4 regions of the Lelliottia sp. JS-SCA-14 genome follow, and region 4 is predicted to be linked to each of the others. Evidence: predicted binding sites of a transcription regulator. Region 4 holds the regulator's gene; each other region holds the start of a gene.

Region 1 (4,906 bases), 440 kb from region 4:
CCACGCACTTGATGACATTGGCAGCGAGCCCTGCGCATCCCACTAACTGCGTGCCGGACCAGGCCTCCACAAACAGCGTGATGTCGTTGTCCAGCCCCAGGCCGCTGTCCGCCAGCAGATAGCGAATCTGGCTTAAGCGTTCCGGGTGTTGCGCGACAATCGTATGGCGAAAGTCGATAGGGAGTTGCGAGTGCATGCTGCCGCCTTAATCAGTGCGCTGCCGCCAGGGTTTGCGCGGGTGCTTCCATGATCACATTGCTCAGATGACCGATATTTTCGATCTCCACCTCAATACGATCGCCCTCTTTCATAAACAGTGGCGGGTTGCGTTTCTTACCCACGCCGCCCGGCGATCCGGTGATGATCACGTCGCCTGGGCTGAGGCGGGTAAAGGTACTGATGTATTCGATCAGCTCCGCGACCTTGTGGATCATGCTGCTGGTGTTGTCTTCCTGCACCATGCGGCCATTGAGCCAGGTGCGGATCGCCAGACTGTGCGGGTCCGGTATCTCATCGGCGGTGGCCATCCACGGGCCGAACGCGCCGGTCTGCCGCCAGTTTTTTCCGGCGGTGAACCAGGTGTGCTGCCAGTCGCGGGCGGAACCGTCCATGTAGCAGCTGTAGCCGCCGACGTGGCGCAGGGCGTCTTCACGGCGGATGTTCTCGCCGCCTTTACCGATGATCACCGCCAGCTCGCCTTCGTAGTCAAATTCACAGGAGTGGCGCGGTTTGAGCACCGGCGAATTGTGCCCGGTCTGTGAATCCGCAAAGCGAACGAACAGCGTCGGGGCCGGGTTGTGCTGGTCAAACTCTTTGCGTTTGTCGGCGTAGTTCATGCCCACGCAGAGGATTTTTTCCGGCTGCTCAATCACCGGCAAAAAGGTGATGGCGCTCATCGGAATATCCACGGCGTCGCTGAGATAACGCGTGGCATCCGCCAGGCCGTTACCCTGCAATAGCGCTTTGAGGTCGCTGTAGCGATCGCCCAGACGGCGACCTAAATCCACCACTCCGTCGGCCTGCACGATGCCGTAGCTGCGTTTACCCTGATACAGAAAACTTGCGAGTTTCATTATTCTTTCCTGAAGACTTAGACGAGGAAGTTGCCCAGAACCAGCAGCGAGACGGAGACGTTAATCGCGCCGCCAATTCGGGTAGCAATTTGGGCGAACGGCATCAGGCTCATACGGTTGCCTGCGGTCAAAATCGCCACGTCGCCAGTACCGCCCTGCCCGCTCTGACAGCAGGAGACGATGGCGACATCAATCGGGTGCATACCAATCTTTTTACCGACGAAGAACCCGGTCGCCACCAGCGCGGAGACGGTGCTGACAATCACCAGCAGATTGCTGACGGTGAAGGCATTGACCAGTTCCTGCCATGGGGTGATCGCCACGCCAACGGCAAACAGAATTGGGTAGGTCACGGAGGTCTGGAAGAATTTGTACACCACCTGAGAACCTTCCAGCAGGCGTGGAGACGCGCCGTTGCAGAGCTTCACCAGCACCGCCACAAACAGCATGCCAACCGGAGCAGGCAGGCCAATCAGCTTGTGACCGAGCATCCCCAGCATGTAGAGCAGCACCGCCAGCAGTGCGCCGGAGGCAATGGTGGTCACGTCCGCTTTGCCGGAGAAGGCCGGTTGTGACACGCTGGCGTCGGCATTAGCGCGGTTTGGCATCAGCTGACCTTCGCCGGTCAGGTGCGGATAGCGTTTGCCCAGCTGGTTCAGGCAGCCGGAGATAATAATGGCGGTTAAGCCACCCAGCATCACCATCGGCAGAACGCGACCGAGGGCCACGCCCTGATCCATGTGCAGCAGCGTGGCATAGCCGATGGAGAGCGGAATCGCCCCTTCGCCTACCCCGCCCGCCATGATCGGCAGAATAATAAAGAAGAAGATCTGGAACGGCTCAAGACCGAGCGCCATGCCGACGCCCATCCCGACGATCATGCCGACGATTTCGCCGCACAGCATCGGGAAGAAAATGCGCAAGAAGCCCTGAATCAGCACCGTGCGGTTCATGCTCATGATGCTGCCGACAATGATGCAGCAGATGTAGAGATAGAGAATGTTGGTAGATTTGTAGAACTTGGTGGTGGACTCGACCACCACGTCCGGCAGCAGGCCGTAATAGACCATCGCCGACGGGATAAAGGTGGCGCAAATTGCCGCCGCACCGAGTTTGCCGACAATCGGTAGGCGCTTGCCGAACTCGCCGCAGGCAAAACCGAAGAACGCGAGGGTGGCGACCATCACCACGATGTCGCTCGGCAGCTTACCGCCCAGGCAATCAATGGCGATCAACGCACCGGCTAACACAAACAGCGGCAAAGGAATGATCCCGACTTTCCAGGTATCCATAATGTGCCACCAGCGCTCTTTGAGCGACGGCCGCTGAATATCAATCGGGTCGTGGGTAACAGAGAAAGAATCGTCAGTAGTGCTCATAATTAAGCCTCTTGGTTATTTGTCCGTTAAGCGTAGAGTCGCAAAGGCTTACTTAATGTGAGGAAAGGCATATTAAAACCGAAGTTTTAATGGCCTCTATGGTTTTAATGGTTTCTTTTATTTAATGTGATTAATGCCGTAATTATTGCCGTGGTTTTTATGGTTTCTTTTCCAGATTGTACAAACAAATAACATTGTTAAATTAGCATTAGGACACGCCTGAATTTTCTATTTTTGTTTTGCGATCAGCGCTGTGGAAATGATCACAAGTTTCAGGCAAAGCCCGTGGTTAGCGGGAAAAAGATGATATATTGGCACTCCCTGTTGATACCGTGCGTGATAGTCATGAAAGTGTCGTTTCAGATTAAGCTCTTTATTTCGCTGGTCGTCTTTTTCTCAGTGCTCTTTGCATTACTGGGTGGATATTATTATGTCGACGTCGGCAGGCAGCTTTATCAGGAGATGAGCACGCGCGCCAAAATACAGGCGGAGGAGATTGCGATTATTCCCACCTTGCGCAAAGAGGTGGAAAAAAAGGATATCAAAGCCATTCGTGAATTTATGTTCAAAATAGCGGTGCGCAGCGATGCCAGCTTTATTGTCATTGGTGACAATAAAGGTCTGCACCTGTTCCATTCTGCGTTTGCAGATCGTATCGGTAAAACGCTGGTCGGCGGGGATAACGAGGAGGTGCTGCACGGGAAAAGCACCACCACCATCCGCAAGGGGGGGTTGGGGATTTCGTTGCGCAGCAAAGCGCCGATTTTCAACGATGCGGGAGAAGTGGTAGGGATTGTCTCTGTCGGGTATCTCACCAGCTATCTCGATACCATTACCGTCAGCAAAGTGGTGAACATTATGATTGCCGCGGTGCTGCTGCTGATTGCCCTGTTTGTCTTCTCGTGGTTTTTCACCCGCAGTATCAAGAAACAGATCTTCTCCCTCGAACCGCGCGAGATTGGCTTACTGGTACGACAGCAAAAAGCGATGATGGAGTCGATCTACGAAGGGGTGATCGCTATCGATGATAACTACCGGATCGAAGTGATCAACCAGGCGGCGCGTAATTTACTTGGTTTGCTGCAACCCGCACGGGAACTGCGCGGGCAGCCGATTAGCCAGGTCATCGCTCCGGTGCCGTTCTTTGCACCGCAGACCATGCTGGCGAAAGATACGCACGATGAGATCTGCCGCTTTAACGATCTGACGGTGATCGGAAGCCGCGTGCGGATCATGCTCGAGGACTCCCTGCAAGGCTGGGTGATCACCTTCCGCGATCGCAACGAGATCGACTCTCTGAGCGCCCAGCTCAGCCAGGTTAAACGCTACGTCGATAACCTGCGCATCATGCGCCACGAGCAGTTGAATCGTATGACGACGCTGTCAGGATTGCTGCATATGGGGCGCTACGAAGAGGCGATTGGCTTTATTCAGGCGCAATCGGAACACGCCCAGGAGCTGCTGGACTTTATCTCCTCGCGCTTTAGCTCGCCGACGCTGTGCGGCCTGCTGCTGGGGAAAGCGGCCCGAGCGCGCGAGAAAGGCGTTGAACTGAACTTCGATCCCGCCTGTCGGATGGACAAGTCTTTTGCTCCGCTGCTCGAAGCGGAACTGATTTCCATCATTGGGAATTTACTGGATAACGCTATCGAAGCCACCCAGCGCGCACCGCATCCCCATGAACCGGTGGAAGTGCTGATCAAGCTCAACGATCGGGAGCTGATTATTGAAGTGGCAGATCATGGCGTCGGCATTAAGCCCGAGATCCGCGAGCGGATCTTTGAGCGCGGCATCACCACCAAAACGCGTGGCGATCACGGTATCGGCCTGTACCTGATCGAAAGCTATGTCACCCAGGCTGGCGGCTCCGTTGAGGTTGCCGATAACTCGCCTCGGGGCGCGATTTTCTCGCTGTTTATTCCCGCCACGGGAACTCCGCCGCGCCCCGTTCAGGAACTGGAAGAGACTGACTATGCAACATGAACATATCGACGTATTGATCGTTGAAGATGAGAACGAACTGGCACAACTTCACGCGGAACTGATTAGCAAACATCCGCGCCTGCGGCTGGTGGGGATCGCCTCTTCTCTCGCCGAGGCTCAGACCCTGCTTTCCAGCCTGCAACCGCAGCTGGTTTTGCTCGATAACTATTTGCCGGACGGCAAAGGCATCACCCTGATCAGCAACCCGTTGCTGGTGCATGCCAACTGCTCGGTGATTTTTATCACCGCCGCCAGCGACATGGACACCTGTAGCCTGGCGATCCGCAACGGCGCATTCGACTACATTCTGAAACCTGTTTCCTGGAAACGGCTCAGCCAGTCGCTGGAGCGCTTCGTGCAGTTCGCGGAGCAGCAGCGGGTATGGAAGATTGTCGATCAGCAAAACGTGGATTCGCTGTATCAGCTGCAGGCGAAAAACTACCGCCTGGACAGCGGGAGCAAAGGGATCGA
Region 2 (4,906 bases), 2.1 Mb from region 4:
TCCGGGCGTGACGCCTGCCATTCGCGGCGCGATTGAGCTGCGCTATCGTCTGCTGCCGTATCTCTACACCCTGCTGTGGCAGGCCCATGCGGATGACGAGCCGATGCTGCGCCCGACCTTCCTCGATCACGAGCATGACGCGCAAACCTTCGAAGAGTGCGACGATTTCCTGCTCGGCCGCGATGTGCTGGTCGCCAGTGTCGTCGAACAAGGTCAGCGCGAGCGCCGCCTCTGGCTGCCGGATAACGAAACCGGCTGGTACGATTTTTACACTCACGAGTGGTTCTCCGGCGGGCAGTGGATCGTCCGCGACGCACCGCTGGAAAAACTGCCGCTGCTGGTACGCGCCGGTGCGGGTCTGCCGCTCAGCGAACGCATTACCCATGTGAGTGCCGCGAAAGATGATACGCGCGAGCTACAGCTGTTCCCGGTGAAAGGGGTGGGGACAACGTCAGGCATGCTGTTTGAGGACGACGGCGAGAGCTGGGGTTATCAGAAAGGCAATGCCCTGTGGCTGGAGTGGGAGATGGTGTGCGAAGGGTCGACAATCAATCTGAACGTGACGACGCGCGGGGATTATCGCCCGGCGTGGAAAGCGTTGAAGGTGTCGTTGCCGGTGGGTGAGAAGCGTAAGTTGCTGGTGAACGGTATCGAGCAGAGTGAGTGGGCTTTGTAGTCGTTGATTGCCGGGTGGCGGCTTCGCCTTACCCGGCCTACAGGTTCAGAACCATTAAAAACGGCAACCCTTGGGTTGCCGTTTTGCATTGACCTTGTAGGCCGGGTAAGCGTCAGCGCCACCCGGCGTTTTTACATCAGCCGTCAATACCTTTGCTACGCAGATAATCTTCGTAATTCCCGGTGAAGTCCACGATGCGCTCCGGCGTAATCTCAATCACGCGGGTCGCCAGGGAGCTCACAAACTCACGGTCGTGAGAGACGAAGATCAGGGTGCCCTGATACATCTCCAGCGCCATGTTCAGGGATTCGATCGATTCCATATCCAGGTGGTTGGTCGGTTCGTCCATGATCAGGATGTTTGGTTTTTCCATCATCAGCTTACCGAACAGCATGCGGCCCTTTTCACCACCGGACAGCACTTTGGCTGGCTTCTTGATGTCGTCCTGGCTGAACAGCAGACGGCCCAGAATGCCGCGCACGGCCTGCTCGTCATCGCCTTCCTGCTTCCACTGGCTCATCCAGTCGAAGACGGTCAGATCGTTTTCGAACTCGTATTCGTGGTCCTGCGCGTAGTAACCGAGCTGGGCGTTTTCAGACCACTTCACGGTACCGTGGTCAGGCTGAAGTTCGCCGACCAGGGTTTTCAGCAGGGTTGATTTACCCACGCCGTTCGCGCCCAGTACCGCAATCTTCTCGCCCACTTCCAGCAGCAGGTTGAATTTTTTGAACAGCGGGCCGTTATCAAACCCTTTCGCCAGCGCTTCCACTTCCAGCGCGTTACGGAACAGTTTCTTGTCCTGCTCGAAGCGGATGAACGGGTTCTGACGGCTGGACGCTTTGACTTCATCCAGCTTAATTTTATCAATCTGACGGGCACGAGACGTCGCCTGACGAGATTTAGAGGCGTTGGCGCTAAAGCGGCTAACGAAGGATTGCAGGTCAGCAATCTGCGCTTTTTTCTTGGCGTTATCCGCCAGCAGACGTTCGCGCGCCTGAGTGGCCGCGGTCATGTATTCGTCGTAGTTGCCCGGATAAACGCGCAGCTCGCCGTAGTCCAGATCGGCCATGTGGGTGCAGACCATATTCAGGAAGTGACGGTCGTGCGAAATGATGATCATGGTGCTGTCGCGATCGTTCAGGGTCTGCTCCAGCCAGCGGATGGTGTCGATGTCCAGGTTGTTCGTCGGTTCATCGAGCAGCAGAATGTCCGGGTTGGAGAACAGGGCCTGCGCCAGAAGGACACGCAGCTTCCAGCCTGGCGCGACTTCGCTCATCAGGCCGTAGTGTTGTTCAACAGGAATACCGACGCCGAGCAGCAGCTCACCGGCACGGGATTCGGCAGAGTAGCCGTCCATTTCGCCGTACAGCACTTCGAGGTCAGCCACTTTATAGCCGTCCTCTTCGCTCATTTCAGCCAGCGCGTAAATGCGGTCACGCTCTTGCTTCACTTCCCACAGTTCCCCGTGTCCCATGATCACGGTGTCGAGCACGGTAAACTCTTCGAAGGCGAACTGATCCTGACGCAGCTTACCGAGGCGCTCATTCGGATCGAGCGACACGTTGCCGAGCGTCGGCTCTAAATCGCCGCCGAGAATCTTCATAAAGGTGGATTTTCCGCTACCGTTGGCACCAATCAGGCCGTAACGGTTGCCGCCGCCAAATTTGACGGAAATGTTTTCGAACAGCGGCTTACTGCCAAACTGCATAGTGACGTTGCTGGTAACTAACACGGGGAGATTCCTGCGAAAAAGTGTGATAAACACGGCATTATGCCACAATTCCGAAATGAGATCCCGTGTTGCAACGAACCACTAAACTTTAACAAAATCGAAAAAAATGTGATTTCGTACACATCTGAATTCCATGCGCGAGGGAATGCACATATAATGCGCTCCCATCAATGATTCAGACTCATCAACTAATCGCCAGAGTGGCAAAGATACCTCGCATAACATGAATATGAAATTATCAACGCTTTTTGCGGCGGCGTTAGCCGTAGTAGGTTTTTGCAATACCGCTTCTGCGGTGACTTATCCGCTGCCGACAGACGGTAGCCGTCTGGTGGGTCAAAACCAGGTGGTTATTGTTCCGGAAGGCAACTCCCAGCCGCTGGAATATTACGCCGCTGAATACCAGTTGGGCCTGTCCAACATGCTGGAAGCGAACCCGGGCGTTGACCCGTATCTGCCAAAAGCCGGGACCGTGCTGAACATTCCTCAGCAGCTGATCCTGCCGGACACTGTCCATGAAGGTATCGTGATCAACAGCGCCGAAATGCGTCTGTATTACTACCCGAAAGGCACCAACACCGTCATCGTTCTGCCGATTGGTATCGGTCAGTTGGGTAAAGACACCCCGCTGAACTGGACCACCAAAGTAGAGCGTAAGAAAGCGGGTCCAACCTGGACGCCAACCGCCAAAATGCACGCCGAGTACATCGCTGCCGGTGAACCGCTGCCAGCCGTTGTGCCAGCCGGTCCGGACAACCCTATGGGTCTGTACGCGCTGTACATCGGTCGTCTGTATGCGATCCACGGGACCAACGCCAACTTCGGTATCGGCCTGCGCGTGAGCCACGGCTGTGTGCGTCTGCGTAACGACGATATCAAGTTCCTGTTCGAGAACGTGCCGGTCGGTACCCGCGTCCAGTTCATCAATGAGCCGGTCAAAGCGACCTCCGAGCCAGATGGCAGCCGCTACATCGAAGTTCATAACCCGCTGTCCACCAGCGAAGACCAGATCAACAACAACGAGATCGTGCCGATCACCCTGAAGAGCAACATTCAGGCGGTCACCGGCCAGGCCGATGTTGAATCGACCGTTGTAGATCAGGCAGTGCAGAACCGTTCCGGTATGCCGGTACGTTTGAATTGATTTAAGTTGTCGCAAACAAAAAAGCGGGCTCATCAGCCCGCTTTTTTATTACCCGTTATTCACGATAACGATGCCGCCGTGGTCGTAGCGGTAGTGGCAGTGCGCGTACTCCAGTGGCGTGCCATCCTCAAGATAGATCACCTGCTCCACCTCCAGCACCGGGTCGGTTTGTTCGCAGACCAGATGCTGCATATCCAGTGCGTTAGGTTTTAGCGCCCGCACCACGCGATACGACCCCATGATTTTCAGCCCCAGCGTCTCCTGAACATACTGGAACACCGAGCTTTCGAGATGGGTTTTGTTCAAGCCCGGCACCAGATTCAGCGGCATGACCGTGGAATCGAGCGACATCGGCTCGCCGTTGAGGGAACGCAGGCGGATAAAATCATAGATCGGCGTATCGGCATTAATCATCAGGGACGACTGCTCTTTCTCATTCGGGAAGCGCAGCTCGAAATGAACGACTTTGCTGCTCACCGTCCCGAGATGTTCCCAGGTTTTGGTCGCACCGAAGTAGTCGCTGCCGGAGAGATCCCACTGGGAGAGCTGCAGGAAGTTCTTACGGATAAAGGTCCCCTGCCCCTGACGCGTGTAGACCAGCCCTTCGACGATCAGCTGGCGCATCGCCTGCTGGATGGTCATCCGGCTGGTGCTGAACTCCGCCGCCAGCGCAAACTGGTCTGGCAGCGGTTCATTGGCGGCATACTGCTGGCTGATAATGCGTTTCTTAATTTCCCGCGCGATGGTGATGTACTTCGCCGCCATGCCTTTTCCTTTTGATTAATCCGCTATCACACTGTTTTTCAACGCCACCCTCTCAGCAATCTTGAGGAAAGGCAGGTAGAAGAATACACCAAATACGATGATTGCCAACTGAACCACCACCGCCCGCCAGTCCCCCGCCGTCGCCAGCCAGGCGCTGAGTATCGGCGGCGTGGTCCATGGGATCATCACCACGCAGCGCGACATCAGCCCGAGCGTGGTACAGAGCCAGGCGAAGTAAATCCCGATCGCCGGAAGTAACACAAACGGGATCATCAGCGGCAGGTTAAAGACAATCGGCAGGCCGAAAATCACCGGCTCGTTGATGTTAAACAGTCCCGGCGCCAGCGACAGGCGCGCCACCTGTTTGGCCGATTTCTGACGCGAGAAAATAAAGATGGCAATCAGCAGCGAAATGGTGCTGCCCGTCCCGCCAATCATCCCGAAGGTCGGGACAAAAATATTGTTGATGATATGCGGGATCGGCTGACCGTTGGCGAAGGCCAGCATGTTCTCATTGGTGTTGATTAACAGGAAAGGTTCCAGAATCACACTGTTCACCACCGACTGGTGAATACCGAGCGTAAACAGG
Region 3 (4,906 bases), 1.8 Mb from region 4:
GCCTGCGCAGCCGATTTCCGTAACCATGGTCTCACCAGCAGACCTGGAGCCGCAGGTGGTTCCGCCTCCGCCAGAGCCGGTTGTCGAGCCGGAGCCAGAGCCCGAACCTGAGGTTGTACCGGAGCCGCCAAAAGAAGCGCCCGTGGTGATCCACAAGCCAGAGCCAAAACCCAAGCCGAAGCCAAAACCGAAGCCGGTGAAAAAAGTCGAAGAGCGTCCGAAGCGTGAAGAGCGCCCGGTCGAACCGCGCGCGGTGCAGTCGACGCAAAATACCGCCCCGGCAAAACCGGTGATGAACAGTTCACCGACCACGACGAAGCCGGTGGTGACTGCTCCGTCAGGCCCGCGTGCCGTGAGCCGCAATCAGCCGCAATATCCTGCGCGTGCGCAGGCGCTGCGTATAGAAGGTCGTGTGCGTGTGAAATTTGACGTGACGGCGGATGGGCGCGTGGATAATGTCGAGGTGCTTTCGGCGCAACCAGCGAACATGTTCGAACGCGATGTGAAAGCCGCGATGCGCAAATGGCGCTACGAACCGGGCAAACCGGGCAATGGGCTCATCGTAAACATTGTTTTCCGCCTGAACGGCGGGACGCAGATAGAATAAATGACGAAGCCTCCGAATGGAGGCTTTTTTTATACCTGCGGCAGCGGGCGAGGTTTACCCTGATTGTCCACCGCGACGTAGATAAACAGCGCCTCGGTTGCCTTGTAACGCTGTCCAATCGGCTCGGAAGAGACCTTCTTCACCCAGACTTCAATATTGATCGAAATCGACGTGTTGCCGCGCTTCACGCAGCGCGCGTAGCAGCAAACCACATCTCCCACCGCGACCGGACGCAAAAACGTCATCCCGTCGACTCTGACCGTCACCACGCGGCCATGGGCAATCTCTTTGGCGAGGATCGCGCCGCCCATATCCATCTGTGCCATTAACCAGCCGCCAAAAATATCACCGTTCGCATTGGTGTCGGCGGGCATTGCAAGTGTGCGTAAAACCAGTTCGCCCTGAGGGGCATCAATCTTTGTTGTCATTGTTTCTTAAGCTCGTTACGGAAGACGACAGGCGGGATGCTACTATGATTTCTTTACGGTGGGAATGTGCGGTGGGAAAAGAAGGGAAAGGCCAGACAGGAACTGCCTGGCCTGAAATCTTAGTGCTTGTCGTCTTGCGGCATATGGCGATAGATATACACGCCGCTCAGCAGCGTGAAAATCAGGGTTAATGCCGTCAGGCCGAAGACCTTGAAGTTGACCCAGATGTTCTGCGGCAGCCAGAACGCAATATAGATATTCGCCAGCCCACACAGAATAAAGAACAGCGCCCAGGCGATGTTGAGGCGCGACCACACCTGCTGCGGAAGAGTAATCTCTTTTCCGAGCATGCGCTGGATCAGCGGCTTATTCATCACCCACTGGCTCACCAGCAGCGCACCGGCGAACAGGGCGTAGATCACCGTCACCTTCCACTTGATAAACTCATCGTTATGGAAGAACAGGGTTAATCCGCCAAACACCGCCACCAGGACAAAGGTGATCAGCGCCATTTTTTCGACTTTACGGTAGCGGAACCAGCTGTAGATCAGCACGACGGCCGTCGCGACGATCAGCGCCGCGGTCCCGGCATAAATGTCGTAGAGCTTATAAAACGCGAAAAACACGACCAACGGTAAAAAATCAAGAAACTGCTTCATTCTTCGATTCCATCATCTGCTTTCAGGGAAACTACTGGCGAATCAACATATACAGGCGGAACAAATAGACCAACAATACGGCTGAAATCAGGTTGCTCAGCGTATTCGCGACCACCGCGCCGACGTTTGGCGTCAATACCGCAAAGTTCGGTGCAAACAGCAGCAGCAGCGTTTTGGCCAGCAGCCAGCTGATCACCGCCGGTGCGACCAGACGCATATTCGCCCAGGCCAGTTTTGCACTGCTGCGCATCGCTGTAAATATCCCCATTTTGTCCTGCACCAGCATCACCGGGGCGAACGAAAGGATAATCGCCAGCAGCACGCCCGGCACGACCACCAGCATCACGCCGATCTGCACCAGCATGGTGGTCAAAAAGATCAGGATAAACAGCTTCGGTAATACCGGCGCGCTGGCACCGATGGCGCGCAGGGCGCTAACGCGATGACCGGCAGACACCAGCTGAACCATCAGCAATACACCACCTGCCAGAATCGCATTGCCGATCAACCCGGAGAAGGTCGATGCCGCAGAGGCGCGCAGCAAGATCTGCTGCTGTTCTGGCGTCATGTTCTGAACCAGATCAAACAACCCACCGCTGCCGGCGAGATGATCGCCCTGGCTGAGGGTCGCAATTTGATCATCACTCGGCGAAAACGCATGGCCAAGCACCACCGTGATAAACGCGCATAGCAAGGCGATCAGTAAAAAGGTAATGAACTGATTGCGGAAAAAATTCCCCGTGTCACGGTAGACGGACTTCGCCGTGATAGACATGCACTCTCCTTGAGTATTGCAGGTATTAATAAGCGGGCAATTGTACCCTGGATAACTCTGCCGTGGCAGCACCATGACTTGTATGGAAAAGCATATCTTTGTAAAGCAATGGTCATTTCGCGAAATTGACCTGCGCCGGGGATAAGCTTTCGTCCCCGTACGGCAAAAATTAATCTGGATCAATGAATGTTAAATTACCAGCCCAAGTGTGATCTGAGTTAGATCACTTGTTACTCATTTATGAGTATATTCACCGCGCCAATAAAACCACAACGATGGAGCGGATATGAAAAAGTTAGCAGTGGCAGCCCTGATCTTAAGCAGTATCTCTGGCGGCGCGTATGCGCATGAAGCGGGTGAATTCTTTATGCGTGCCGGTTCGGCAACGGTGCGTCCGACGGAAGGGTCTGACAATGTGCTGGGGAGCCTGGGCGGCTTTAACGTCAGCAACAATACCCAACTGGGCCTGACGTTTACTTATATGGCAACGGACAATATCGGGGTCGAACTCCTGGCGGCAACGCCATTCCGCCACAAGGTGGGCACCGGGCCGACGGGGAATATCGCCACCGTTCACCAGCTCCCGCCAACCCTGATGGCGCAGTGGTATTTTGGTGATGCCACCAGCAAAGTGCGTCCGTATATCGGCGCGGGTGTGAACTACACCACTTTCTTCGATGAGAAATTTAACGATACGGGCAAAGAGGCGGGTCTTACGGATCTCAGTCTGAAAGATTCCTGGGGCGCTGCAGGGCAGGTCGGGCTGGATTATCTGATCAACCGCGACTGGCTGCTGAACATGTCCGTCTGGTATATGGATATCGACACCGACGTGCGCTTCAAGGCGGGTGGAGAGCAGCAGAGCGTTCATACACGCCTGGACCCGTGGGTGTTTATGTTCTCGGCGGGCTATCGCTTCTAATTGTCGGCAGAAAACTGGCCGCCGCTTGTGGCCAGTTTTCTGATAACGACGCTATTCCACCAGCTCCGGCATATTCTCCAGTACAAACTCCAGCACTTTCTCACCGTCCAGTGACGCAAACGGATAGCTTTCGATAACCGTTATCGGCTTGCCTTCGCCAATCTCAGCCCTTAACTCTTCAAGCTTGTATTGAATATGCGGCGCGACTAAAAAGGCGTCAAAAGCGGGTGCGACGCTGGCGAAATTATCCAGCCCGACGGCGCTAATCAGCAGTTTCATTCCGCGCGCATCGGCTGCATGCTGCATTTTTTTGGTAAGCGACTGGGCGGTATTGCCAAACAGACAACAGATCAGTAACTTTTTCATCAGATTATCCTCATAGAAACTGGGGATACAGTATTCTCAGGCGTGAAAATAAAATGAGAGCTAACGCACCGTGTTGGCTGTTTTTTCGTCAGAAAGGAGAGGGAGACAACGCTCCCGCCAGGGAACGTTGTCAGAGGGACGTTACTTCTGAATCAGATAGCGAATGGTCGGGCCATCCTGCTGAATATCCAGCACGGTGTAACCGTGGTTTTTGGCATCCAGCGGAATGTTATTAATCGACTGCGGACAATCGCTGACCACTTCAAGAATTTCCCCTTTTTTCAGCAGAGGCAAGGCTTCGAGCGTCGCAATAGCCGGGTAAGGGCAAGGTTCGCCCACCATATCGAGGCGGTAATCCGGGACGATTTGAGTCATGCCACATTCTCCTGTGTTTCAGTTTTACGCGCGGTGCGGCGGAAAAAGCGCTTTTCCTGGGCGATAACCAGTAAAAAGGCGATCAGCAGCAGGGCGTAGGTGACTAACAGCCCGCCCAGCGGACCGAAGGTGTTTAGCAGATTGACCTTATCCCAGCTGGTGGCGAGCGCCGGGGAGAGATCGTCCCAGTAGTAGGCCAGAATAGTGGAACCAATCACGTTGCCAAGCCCCACCCACCAGTAATGCACCTGACCTTCCACCGCGCGATACATCCAGCCGGTTTCACACCCGCCCGCCAGCACGATACCAAAGCCAAACAGCAAACCGCCGATCACGGCGTTCGGGCCAGCCCACATGATCTTCGGCTCCACGCCCAACTGCACATAGCTGAAAATACCGATGGCGCTAACCGCCATCCCGGCAATAATCGCTTTTGCCATCATGGTGCGACCGGTGATCCACATATCGCGGAACGCCGAGGTAAAACAGATTTGCGCGCGTTCAATCAACAGCCCAAAACCGACGCCAAACAGCATCGCCAGCCCCAGCTTCGGCTGATTCATGGCGGTACAGAGTGCCCAGGCGATCATCGCGAAAAAGACCAGCATGCCAAGGCGGAAGCGGCGCTTCGCCTGATCCGGCTTTTGCGTTAGGGGAGAGGCGGCGCTGACTTTGGTCATTTTGACCGGAATACGGAAGAGAGGCAGGAGCGTGAAACGGGCGCCAAAGTACGAGCCGATCGCCGTCGCCACGGCGAAAAACCACGCGTGCAGG
Region 4 (4,906 bases):
CGTGACGCCGGACATTCTCACCAGCGCCAAAGCGCTTGGCGGCGGTTTCCCTGTCAGCGCAGTGTTGACCACGCAGGAGATCGCATCGGCCTTCCACGTCGGTTCGCATGGCTCCACCTACGGCGGCAACCCCCTGGCGTGCGCTATCGCTGGGGCGGCGTTTGATATTATCAATACCCCTGAAGTGCTGAACGGTGTGAGCGCGAAGCGCGAGCAGTTTGTGCAGCATCTTCAGCAGATCGACGCTCAGTATGATGTGTTCAGCGATATTCGTGGCATGGGGCTGCTGGTTGGCGCGGAGCTGAAACCGCAGTACAAAGGCCGCGCGCGTGATTTCCTCCACGCCGCCGCGCACGAAGGGGTGATGGTGCTCAATGCGGGGCCAGACGTGATGCGCTTTGCGCCGTCGCTGGTGGTGGAGAGCCAGGATATCGACGACGGCATGAATCGCTTTGCGAGTGCAGTGAAGAAGATCGTTCAGGTTTTGTAGGCCGGGTAAGGCGAAGCCGCCACCCGGCAAAACTCACGACTCTTTGCGCCGCAAAATCCGCGTCAACCAAATCCCGTGATGCGGACGCTGACGCCATGCCACCGACGAAATGGTGTGCATGGTGTTCAAATGCCCTAATACCCGCTGCAAATGCTGCTCGAGGGTGCTCATCGGCCCATGGGTCAGCGTCTCTGGCGCTTCCAGAATGTTCGAATCCCCCGATTCTCCCGGCGCGTCGTACTCCAGACGCTGCTGACAGCGCTGCAACGCAATTTCACACGACTGCAAATACCGCTGCGCCAGATCCGGCGTCAGCATCGTGTGCTCGCGCGCCAGCGTGGTCATGGCGTTGATATGCTCGACGATAAACTGGCTGTGCGTCACCCACAGTTTCATATCCGCCAGATAGTGCGAGTTAAAGCCCGGCTCCTGCATCGCCTGGTTTAGCGAGTTAAACAGGGCGTTGTGCGCCTGGTTGACCTTCATGCGCTGATAGGCCAGCGGCGAGGCTTTCGGGTCGTCGCTCAGTATCAAACGAATCGCCTGCTGATCGGCTTCGAGCGCATCGTGGGCGTTCTGGCGTAACAAGCCGCTTTGCCATTGCGGCCACAGCCAGACCATGCCGCCGAAGGCGATCAAACAGCCAATAAGCGTATCCACCAGCCGCGCGACAATGTACTGCTCGCCGTTCAGGGTCAGGAGTTGCAGGGTATATACCGCCGTCACCGTAAACCCGACCATCGCCCAGCCATAGTTTTTACGGATGATCAGATAGCCCACGAGCGTAATCACCAGCATTCCCGCGAGGGTGTAGCCGTCGGGAACGTGGAAGTGCAGCGTCACCCCGGCAATCACTAACCCGGCAAAAGTCCCGAGCGCCCTGTGAAGAATGCGCACTCGCGTGGCGCCATAGCCGTTCTGGGTGACAAACAGCACGGTCATGAGGATCCAGTAGGGCTTCGGTAAGTGCAGCGCGACGCCCATCAGGCTCGCCACGCTGAGCATGACGCTGATGCGCGCGGCGTTGCGCAGGGCGGAGGATTTCAGCGACAGATAGCTTTTCAGCGCGGGCAGCAGCGGCAGACGTTTTTGCTTATCGGCCATCAGGTCGCGGGAGTAGAGCGGACGCTGGGTGCGCAGCACGCGCGCGATGCGGCTAAAGTGCCATGCGCAGAACTGTCCGACCGGGTTATCCGGGTGCTGGCGCGCGATTTTCTCCAGCGCTCCCAGCTGCTTATCCATGGTAAAGCGCGTCGGGTAGCGGTGATACAGAATATCGTCCGCCAGCACGCGCAGGCGAGTCGCGACCGTCTGGGCATTCCAGCGGATCACCGCCTCGGCGTGGCTGCGTTCCACCAGCTTTTGCACCTCCTGCGGGTGATGCAGGCTGACGGAGATATGCTCCTGCAGATCCAGCCCGACCTGGAAGACGCGCAGCAGGCGTTTGTATTCATGATTTTTATTGGCCGCCAGCATGTGCAGCTGCTGATAACACTGGCTGATGAGATCGACCACTTTTTGCTGGCGCGACAGCAGCGGTGGCAGGGACTTTTCGGGGTCAGTGTGCTGCGTCAGCAGGGTGTATTTAGCTTCGCAATATTCGGCGAGCTGGACGTAGAGCAGGCTCAGGGATTCGCGCAGCGGCTGCTCTCGCCACATCCAGAACCAGAACCAGTTAAACAGCCCGTACCACAGCGTGCCGGCGGCATAGATCAGCAGCGGCTCCCAGACGGGCATATTTCCGGCGAGACTCAGCGTGAAAATGGCGGCAATGAGCGATGCGGGCAGCAGGCGGGCGTGAAGCGCGCTGATCTCCGCCGTGACGCCCAGCGTCATCGCCAGCACGGTCAGAATGAGCGGCAGCGGGATATCGCGCGCCAGCAGCAGCTGCACGGCGAGGCTGCATCCGGCAAACAGGCAGCCGCCGATAATCAGACGTTTGAAAAAGCGTTTGTGGGGAGTATCGAGACCGGCAATGTTGCAGCAGGCGGGGACGAGAGAGAACAGCAGCCCCTGTTGCAGATGACCGAGGATCAAACCAACGGCCACGGGAAGACATAACACCAGAGTTTGACGTAGTGCGTAGTTAACTTCCGGGTGATAAATCAGCCTGCGCCACATAGTCGTCAGAGACAAAAACGGCGTGACATCTTGCGATGGCACGCCGAATTTTGCGGAATTAACGGGTCCCGTAGACCACGATAGTTTTACCGTGAGCGGAGATCAGGTTTTGATCTTCCAGCATTTTCAGGATACGACCTACGGTTTCGCGAGAACAGCCCACGATCTGACCAATTTCCTGACGGGTAATTTTAATTTGCATACCGTCCGGGTGGGTCATGGCGTCAGGTTGTTTCGCCAGGTTCAGCAGCGTCTGCGCGATGCGACCGGTGACGTCCAGGAAAGCGAGGTTGCCCACTTTCTCGGAAGTGACCTGCAGGCGGCGAGCCATCTGCGAAGAAAGGCGCATCAGGATGTCCGGGTTCACCTGGATCAGCTGACGGAATTTCTTGTAGGAGATCTCAGCGACTTCACACGCGGTTTTCGCACGCACCCAGGCGCTACGTTCCTGGCCTTCTTCAAACAGGCCCAGTTCACCGATGAAATCGCCCTGGTTCAGATAAGAAAGGATCATCTCTTTCCCTTCTTCATCTTTGATCAGCACTGCCACCGAGCCTTTGACGATGTAATACAACGTTTCCGCTTTTTCACCCTGGTGAATCAGCGTGCTCTTCGATGGGTACTTATGAATGTGGCAATGAGACAAGAACCATTCGAGAGTCGGGTCTGTTTGCGGTTTGCCAAGCACCATGCGCTGTTATCCTCTGTTATAAGCTGTCTCAGAGTCAAAATCGCATCCTGACTCTGGGGTTGCAATCGAATTCTTACCCGTACCTGGGAAGTGGCTGTCGCACTGTTCGCAGCCAGTAAAGTTTGATGTCCTCTGCATACATGTGTAACGTCAATGTATTACTGTAGCATCGAGACTGTTTTAGCATAGCTTTAGCCGCGTGTCTCCTGGTGTCTCGCTTCAGCATGATGCAGGTCGCCTTCCGTTGCGAGAATTGTAACGCACGCGTAATCTGTTCATAAAAATGCAACTTCGGAGTTAATAAAAATGCAAGCGCGTGTGAAATGGGTTGAAGGTTTAACGTTCCTTGGCGAATCCGCTTCAGGGCACCAGATTTTGATGGACGGTAACTCCGGAGATAAAGCGCCAAGCCCGATGGAAGTGGTGCTGATGGCGGCTGGCGGGTGCAGCGCGATTGACGTGGTGTCGATTCTGCAAAAAGGCCGTCACGATGTGACCGACTGCGAAGTGAAGCTGACCTCAGAGCGTCGCGAAGAAGCGCCGCGTCTGTTTACGCATATCAATCTGCATTTTATCGTCACCGGAAAAGAGCTGAAAGATGCCGCCGTGTCCCGCGCGGTGGATCTGTCTGCGGAGAAGTACTGCTCTGTGGCGCTGATGCTGGAAAAAGCGGTGAAGATTACGCATTCGTATGAAGTGATTGACGCTTAAAACAAAGCCCGGTGGCGCTACGCTTACCGGGCCTACAAAAGCATGAACGTAGGCCGGATAAGCGCAGCGCCATCCGGCAACAAACCTCAGGCGATCTTCTTGCCTTCCATCAACCGCTGCACCAACGGCATCATGATCAACTCCATCGCCAGCCCCATCTTCCCGCCCGGTACCACCAGCGTATTGATATGCGAAATGAATGAGCCCTGCAGCATCGCCAGCAGCCACGGGTAATCAATGCCTTCCAGGTTACGGAAATGGATCACCACAAAGCTTTCATCCAGTGAAGGAATGGTTTTCGCTGCAAACGGGTTAGAGGTGTCGACTGTTGGAACGCGCTGGAAGTTGATGTGGGTGCGGGAAAACTGCGGCGTCAGGAAGTTAATGTAATCCTCCATCGAACGCACCACCGAATCCATCACCGCTTCGCGCGAATGGCCGCGCTCGCTCATGTCGCGGGTCAGCTTTTGAATCCACTCCAGATTGACAATCGGCACCACGCCGACCAGCAGATCCACGTGGCGCGCCACGTCATGCTGCGGCGTCACCACGCCGCCGTGCAATCCTTCGTAAAACAGCACGTCAGTCGGCTCCGGCAGGGGCTGCCACGGAGTGAATGTGCCTGGCACCTGATTCCAGGGTACCGCTTCATCGTAGGTGTGCAGGTATTTGCGCGACTGGCCTTTGCCCGTGTGGCCGTAGTCCTGAAAGGTTTGTTCCAGCAGGCCAAAGTCGTTGGCGTCTGGCCCGAAGTAACTGATGTGCTTGCCTAAATCGCGGGCCTTGCGGATAGCCATGTCCATTTCAGGACGGGTGAAGCGATGAAAGCTATCGCCCTCCACCTCGGCCGCGCGCAGGTTGAGCTGCGCGAAGATCTTGCGAAAAGCGAGGCT

What was found. The regulator CRP, encoded in region 4, controls carbon source genes, mostly activating them, when cyclic AMP is high. The targets are predictions, from matches to a motif close to ATGTGANNNNNNTCACAT.
Region 1: a site for CRP is predicted at 2,704-2,721, ahead of U9O48_RS18640 (2-hydroxycarboxylate transporter family protein). Genes of this name have one in related genera too.
Region 2: a site for CRP is predicted at 2,515-2,532, ahead of ldtB (L,D-transpeptidase). Genes of this name have one in related genera too.
Region 3: a site for CRP is predicted at 2,681-2,698, ahead of ompW (outer membrane protein OmpW). Genes of this name have one in related genera too.

The regions. Positions count from the first base shown of each region.
Region 1 is NZ_CP141606.1:3,997,923-4,002,828, forward strand. Features, by position in the region: gene citC ([citrate (pro-3S)-lyase] ligase) at 1-196, opposite strand, end outside; gene U9O48_RS18635 (fumarylacetoacetate hydrolase family protein) at 210-1,073, opposite strand; gene U9O48_RS18640 (2-hydroxycarboxylate transporter family protein) at 1,091-2,452, opposite strand; gene U9O48_RS18645 (sensor histidine kinase) at 2,798-4,435, shown strand; gene U9O48_RS18650 (response regulator) at 4,425-4,906, shown strand, end outside.
Region 2 is NZ_CP141606.1:1,606,048-1,610,953, reverse strand. Features, by position in the region: gene U9O48_RS07580 (glycoside hydrolase family 31 protein) at 1-676, shown strand, start outside; gene U9O48_RS07575 (ABC-F family ATPase) at 813-2,408, opposite strand; gene ldtB (L,D-transpeptidase) at 2,632-3,552, shown strand; gene U9O48_RS07565 (GntR family transcriptional regulator) at 3,601-4,317, opposite strand; gene U9O48_RS07560 (PTS sugar transporter subunit IIC) at 4,333-4,906, opposite strand, start outside.
Region 3 is NZ_CP141606.1:2,662,487-2,667,392, reverse strand. Features, by position in the region: gene tonB (TonB system transport protein TonB) at 1-607, shown strand, start outside; gene yciA (acyl-CoA thioester hydrolase YciA) at 637-1,035, opposite strand; gene U9O48_RS12495 (septation protein A) at 1,155-1,694, opposite strand; gene U9O48_RS12490 (YciC family protein) at 1,726-2,469, opposite strand; partial or broken gene U9O48_RS23360 (YkgJ family cysteine cluster protein) at 2,495-2,581, opposite strand; gene ompW (outer membrane protein OmpW) at 2,756-3,391, shown strand; gene U9O48_RS12480 (PTS cellobiose transporter subunit IIB) at 3,443-3,757, opposite strand; gene yedF (sulfurtransferase-like selenium metabolism protein YedF) at 3,899-4,132, opposite strand; gene yedE (selenium metabolism membrane protein YedE/FdhT) at 4,129-4,906, opposite strand, start outside.
Region 4 is NZ_CP141606.1:4,442,185-4,447,090, reverse strand. Features, by position in the region: gene argD (bifunctional acetylornithine/succinyldiaminopimelate transaminase) at 1-490, shown strand, start outside; gene U9O48_RS20845 (YccS/YhfK family putative transporter) at 524-2,611, opposite strand; gene crp (cAMP-activated global transcriptional regulator CRP) at 2,670-3,302, opposite strand; gene U9O48_RS20835 (OsmC family protein) at 3,609-4,013, shown strand; gene U9O48_RS20830 (phosphoribulokinase) at 4,100-4,906, opposite strand, start outside.